2 regions of the uncultured Flavobacterium sp. genome follow, and region 1 is predicted to be linked to the other one. Evidence: riboswitches for the same ligand, from Rfam matches in the RefSeq annotation. Region 1 holds a riboswitch; the other holds the start of a gene.
The links. A riboswitch is a leader RNA that binds a small molecule or an ion and turns the genes downstream of it on or off. The one in region 1 is predicted to bind S-adenosylmethionine.

Region 1 (3,428 bases):
GGGCGAATCTTAAAAAGTATGACAAAGAATTTTTGTATGAAACATCGGTTGATACCGGTTTTCCTGTTTTACAAACCTTAAGAGATTTGTATTATTCGGGAGAGAAAATTACAAAGATTCGCGGTGTTTTTTCGGATAATCTGAGTTATGTCTTTAACCGATTTTCTACAGAAGAAGCTACTTTTTCTTCGCTTTTAAAAGACGCGAGTTTACTCGGATTAATGCGATCGACTTTTAAAGAAGATTTATCCGGAAATGATACAGCCAGAAAACTACTGATTTTGACGAGAGAAATCGGGAAGGATTTTGATTTATCAGATATAAAAATCGATTCTTTGCTTAGAGAAGAACATTTAGAAAAAAATGGCATTCTTAATAAAGAGGCAGTTGATAAATCATTCAAAATTGCAAAAATAACACAAGCGGATAATCATGTATTAAGATATGTAGGAGAATTCGATGTAGAAAAAAATACATTAGAAGTTAAATTAATTTCAGAACCTGTTACGTCAGCAATTGGTCAGCTAAAAGGATCTGATACCATTTTCGAAATTTATACCCAATCTTATGCAGATGTTCCAATCGTAATTCAAAGTGCATCGGCATGCAAACAAGCTATTTCAAGAGGAGTAATTACTGACATTTTGAAAGTGGCTGAAAAAATTAAAAATAAAGAAGCAGTTTGGTTGTAAGTGGCTTTTAATAGTAGTTAGTTGTTCTTTGATATTTTGAAACAGGAAAATTTGTAACGTATTTTTTGTAGGTTTTAACGTTCATTTTAACAAAAGGCAATTTTGTAAGATGTTTTTTAACGTTAAAATGATGTTTTTTAACGTTTTTTAAGATTAATTTGTTGATCCTCACTTGCGTAATTGAAAAAATATTCGCACATTTGTAATACCTCAAAAACACCAAGAAGATAAATTTAGTTTTCTAAATTATAGTAATGTTGATCGAATAAAACCGTTGATAAATTTTATATCTTATTGATTTTGAAGAGAAAAAATAAGTAAAAATAATTCGGCAGTTTCGAGAAGCTTTTAAAGACAAACAAATGCAAGATTTTTTTAAAATAGCAAGTAAATCAAAGATGAATAAATCCCTACAGATGAACAAGATGTTTAACGTCGCACGTATTTGTGTATGCGTCTGTTGATACTAAAAGTATATATAAGTTGTAAAAAACTTAAACCCTTTTGGTATTAAAAATCCAAAAGGGTTTTTTTATTCCATTTGGTTACCATAACAAAGAATTAAATAAATAGTAAAGATTAAAATACGCAAACTAACTTAAACTTAAATATCATGAGCACAATAAACTACTTAAGAAAAAAACTTTTCAGAAGCAAAATCGAAAGAAATAATCCACCGCCGGTAAACGAGTTAATCCACCCAAGTTTTGGAATAACTGAAACAGATAAAAAAGCGGAGACAAAAGCACCAAATTCATTATTGTTTTTGATGTATTCAAAAGAAAATGAAACTCTTTTCATCTAACTTGAAAAGCACTCATAAATTAAGGTAATACCTGCTTAATTTTACTGAGCAAATTGTTCGGTAATTTTTTGCGTATAATAGTTTTTGGTTGAATTATCTTTAAGAAATTGCAGAATCAGTTTCGATAAAATTTGTTAGTTTAAGAAATAAGTAGTTAATTTGCACCTTTAAGTTCAAAAACGTATTGAAATGTTATAAAGAAAGGACGAGGGATTAGACCCGATGAATCCTTAGCAACCCTTCGTTAAATCGAAGAAGGTGCTGCATTCTACCACGCCCAAACGTGGAAAGATAACAACAAGAATTTTCTAGTTTCACTCTAGTACTTTCTTTCTAATATTTCCACATACAAATCAATTAATAAAAAGATTTGAAATTGGAAAATATACCAAGTCCCATTATAATTCAAGATTTCATCACCGAAAGTGGTGCAACATATCTTTCATTACCGTTAAGTTTTACGCTTTCTGGTTTGCCATTGCATAGCGCGCCTATAGTTTTGGTTAATCATGCTTTGACAGGAAACGCTGAGGTAACTGGAGAAAATGGTTGGTGGAATGATTTAATTGGCGAAGAAAAAACAATCGATACCCAAAAATATACCATTCTGGCATTTGATGTTCCGGGAAATGGAAACGATTCGTTTATAATTGAAAATTATCTGGATTTTACCACGAGAGATATTGCCCGAATTTTTATAAAAGGTTTAGAAGCTTTAAATATTAGCCAAGTGAACACCATTATTGGAGGTTCTGTTGGCGGAGGAATCGCCTGGGAAATTCTTGCATTAGAACCTAATATTACTCAAAACCTAATTCCCATTGCGACAGACTGGAAATCTACAGACTGGATGATTGCTAATTGCTATTTGCAAGAGCAGATTCTGAATAATTCTTCAAGACCAATAGAAGACGCCAGAATTCACGCAATGTTATGTTACAGATCTCCTGAATCATTCAAAGAAAAATTTCAGCGTACAATCAATGCCAATCTTTCTGTTTTTAATATAGAAAGCTGGTTGGCACATCACGGTGAAAAACTACAAAAGAGATACCAATTGGCATCGTATAAATTGATGAACCAATTGCTTAAAACCATAGATATTACCAGAAATAGTGACGATTTTGAAACTTTAATGTCAAGAACAAATGCAGCGATTCATATTATTGGAATCAATTCGGATTTGTTTTTTACACCAAAAGAAAATCGGGAAACTTTTCAGGACCTAAAAAAGTTCAAAGACAATGTTTTTTACAGCGAAATAGATTCAGTTCACGGACATGACGCTTTTTTAATCGAGTACAAACAATTAGATCATTTACTTGCCGATATTTTTAAGGCAGAAACAATAGAAAAATAAAATGAAAATATTAAAATTTGGAGGCAAATCGTTATCAAACGGAGAAGGACTTAGTAAGGTAGTTTCAATCATTTTAGATAAAGTAAATCAAGGCGAAAAAATTGCCGTAGTAGTTTCTGCCCGCGGAAATGCAACTGATGAATTAGAAGATATTTTAAGAATAGCTGCTAAAAACGGAAATTACAAACCTTTATTAGAAAGCTTTAAAGCATATCAAACTTCAGATTATCCGCAAGTTGATTTATCAGAAGAGTTTAATATTTTAGATAAACTTTTTGAAGGAGTAAGCCTGATTGGAGATTATAGCAATAAAATTAAAGATCAGATTTTATCTAAAGGCGAATTGCTTTCGGCTAAATTATTAACTTCAATTTTGGTTGAAAAAGGGATTCCTGCAAATTTTGTTGATACAAGAGAATTGCTAAAAACCGATTCGAAATTTGGTGATGCGCAGCCTTTAGAACAACTTTCAAAGAAAAATGTAATCAACTATTTCAAATTACATAACGGAGAAACAGTTAATATCGTTACAGGTTTTATTGGTTCAAATAACAACAACGACACAACAACA
Region 2 (3,428 bases), 3.6 Mb from region 1:
CATACAGCAAATTCTGTTTTCCATAAACCGATTTAAAAGTGTGATCTACGCCTACTGTGTTTTCTCTGAATTTAGAAAAATAACACTCCAATTCAATTGGTTTCGTTTCTGTCTCAATAGCATTCATTTCCTTATCATTTAAATTAACTAAATTTATTATTGTTTGCATTTTTAAACACATAGAAACATAGATTCTATTCTAAATAAAAGATGTTTGAAAAAATCTAGATTTTCACACATAGTCCCAAAGCTCCATATCATTAAATTAAGCTTTAAACACAATCCCTTTGTGTTCTTAAAGCAAAGCATAATTCACAAAACTTTGCGTAATCCTTTGTGAACTTTGCGGTAAAATTTTCTTTGTCGAGTTACATACGAGGCTTCTCCCGAAGTTTCAGGATTTGTTAAAACGCCTCTCTAGATAATGAAAAACTATGTTTCTATGTGTTTAAAAAATTAATTTGCTTGTCCTAAAAGTGCTTTAAGCGTCGTTTGCAATTCTTCTCCGTGAAGATTTTTTGCTACGATAATTCCTTTTGAATCCACTAAATAATTCCCCGGAATTGCTCTTACACCATATAATTTAGCAACGGCGCTATTCCAGAAAAGTAAATCCGAAACGTGTGTCCAGGTCAAATTATCGTCCTGAATACCTTTGATCCAGTTTTCTTTCTTTTTATCCAAAGAGATTCCGATAATGTTGAATCCTTTATCGTGAAATTCTTTGTAAGCCGCTACGATATTTGGATTTTCTTTTCGGCAAGGTCCGCACCATGAAGCCCAGAAATCAACTAAAGTATAACCGCCTTTTAAATTTTCATAAAAGCGAACTGGTTTTCCTTCTGGATTAGTGCTGGTAAAATCGGGGGCTTTTTTTCCAACCGCCAATCCGTTCAAAACGGTAACCAGTTCTTTTAATTCTTTCACGTAAGTGGTACTTTGAAGGCTTTTATCAAGCAAAGCAATGTTTTGAGTAATTTGTTCCGGTGTTAATCTGTACGACCAATTTCTGTACAACACATAAGCAGAAACTATAGATTTAGGGTTTTCTGTAATGAATTTACTGATTTCTACATCTTTTGATTTTCTGTAGGTTTCGAATAAATTCTGAGATTCAGAACCTTCAACTACAGATCCACTATAGTATTTCTTTGGATTTAATTTTACTGTTATTGGACCTTTTTCAAGGAATATATATAAAGGACTATCTTCTGTATTTACGCTTAAACCGTATAATTCGGGAGTTTTTACTTTGGTTTTAAAACTAAAACTTCCGTCTTTTACTTTTACCGAATCAATTGTAGTAAACATTTTATTGTGGAATTTCTGCAGATATACATATTGCGCAACCGTATCTACAACAGTTCCTTTTAATTGCAAGCTGGTGTCTTGCGCCTGAGTTTGTGAAACTCCAAGAAATAAAGCGAAGCCTAATAGTATTTTCTTCATTTTGTTTTGATTTTTAAGTGATAATAAGATTTATATTTTAGTTGAAATTAGACAAAGGAATTCCTTTAACCCAATGTAAAATGGATTTTAGCAAATGCTATTTAAAAGGGAAATTGGATAGAGTTTAATGCTTTCGCATTCGGAAAACAGCAATACTATTTGCATCAAAAATTGAATTCAAAAATTCATAAGCCGCGTATAAAGTTGAGTCTGTTTTCATTTTAAAAAATAAAAAGGTTTTAACATTAATGATCTTATTCAGATTTTGAGGAAATCTTTCTTATCTGTCCCGCAAGGCAGGAAGGATTTAGCACCTTATTCGGTAACAGGTTGCTAAGACATCACTGGGCCTATTCCCTCAGTCTTTCTGGATAAGTATCATACAGAAGTTTTCTGTGATACAAATATATATACTAATTCTATAAAATTAGTATAGTTTAAGAATATTTTTTCAGAAATTATTTCAAAAGCTTATTTTTCATGTTATAAATTACTGTAAAACAAACATTTACCATTAAAAAAAATATTTTGAATTTTTCTTATTTTATAACAATAATTCATACACCTGATTGATGAAAAACATCAAATATGATTTTTATGTTGCAGAAAAAGCACAAAAAAACTCATTCCGATTTTGAAATGAGTTTGTATTATAGTGATATTATCGCATCTGTTTGCATCCCGTTTAAACCCGACAGGTTTTGAAAACCTGTCGGGTTTGTCGCGCTATTGTTTGCACAAGAAATAGCTATAACTTCAAACCTTCAAAATAAGCTGTAGTTTCTTCAATTAAAGAATGCATCAAATCCTTGGCTTTTGTGTGTTTTAAAATTGGCGAAATTTGTCCGCCCCAGAATAATATCATATCCCATTTTTGTTGATCGAGCGCTGCTTTTCGTAATGGAGATATAAAAGTAGTTTGTAACGGAAAAGGCAGAACATCTGATTCTTTCCCGATTATATCTTTTGCAATTCGGCTTGTGATTCCTCGTCCGAGTCTTCCGGTGTAAGCACGCGAAAGTGTTGTGTATTTTGCTGCATCCGAAAATAACATTTCTCTATGAATTGGTAATGCATTCGATTCATCGGTTGCTAAAAATGCTGTCCCAATTTGGACTGCGCTTGCGCCTAATGTCAAAGCTGCTGCGATTCCCTTTCCGTTTGCGATTCCGCCGGCGGCAATGATTGGTATTTTTATTTTCTCGCGCATTAATTGCAGTAAAACAAAAGTTCCAGTTAAGGATGATTCGGCTGAAGCCAAAAAAGAAGGTCGGTGTCCGCCTGCTTCAAAACCCGAAGCGATAATCATATCAACGCCTTTACTTTCCAGAAAAATACCTTCATCAAGTGTTGTGGCAACTCCTATTGTTACAATTCCTAATTTTCGACATTGTTCTAAAACATCATCCGAAGGAACGCCAAACATAAAGCTGAAAACTTTTGGACGAACATCTAAAATGACTTGTAATTGATTCTCAAATCTTGATTGAAATGGTGCTGGTTTTTCCGGTAACGGAATCCCAACTTCATCATAATAAGGTTTGAAAAGCGCTTTTGTTTTTTCAAATTCTTCATCGGTTAAACCGCCATTGGGAATATCATGATCTGAAACCCAAAGATTAATATTATAGGGTTTATTCGTGGCTGCTTTTATTTGTTTGTCTGCTTCATAAATTTCCTGCGGAGTTAAAGTATAAGCTCCGTAACCGCCTAAACCGCCAAGATTAGAAACTGTCGCGGTTAATTCTACGGTTGATAAATTACCGCCAAAAGGTCCTTGCAATATTGGATAATCAATTCCTAACAGTTCCTTCGCTTTTGTATTGTACCACATCGCTTTAGAGTTTAAATTATTCGCTAATGTCTGTCAACATTTTATTGACAATAATCCATTTGCCGTCAATCTTATGGAAAGATAAAAAATCCCGATAATTAAAGTCGTACATTTTAACATTAATCTCTGCAATCGCTATTGAATT

Region 2: it holds a riboswitch for S-adenosylmethionine, as region 1 does, so the genes downstream of both, WN975_RS07395 (TlpA disulfide reductase family protein) here and WN975_RS22080 (alpha/beta fold hydrolase) in region 1, are expected to answer to the same signal.

The regions. Positions count from the first base shown of each region.
Region 1 covers NZ_OX638201.1:5,287,954-5,291,381, forward strand. The annotation lists gene WN975_RS22070 (aspartate kinase) at 1-692, shown strand, start outside; gene WN975_RS22075 (hypothetical protein) at 1,306-1,497, shown strand; SAM riboswitch class I at 1,687-1,795, shown strand; gene WN975_RS22080 (alpha/beta fold hydrolase) at 1,874-2,857, shown strand; gene thrA (bifunctional aspartate kinase/homoserine dehydrogenase I) at 2,859-3,428, shown strand, end outside.
Region 2 covers NZ_OX638201.1:1,720,057-1,723,484, forward strand. The annotation lists gene WN975_RS07390 (aminotransferase class V-fold PLP-dependent enzyme) at 1-127, opposite strand, end outside; gene WN975_RS07395 (TlpA disulfide reductase family protein) at 457-1,449, opposite strand; SAM riboswitch class I at 1,727-1,827, opposite strand; gene WN975_RS07400 (nitronate monooxygenase) at 2,198-3,283, opposite strand; gene WN975_RS07405 (nuclear transport factor 2 family protein) at 3,300-3,428, opposite strand, start outside.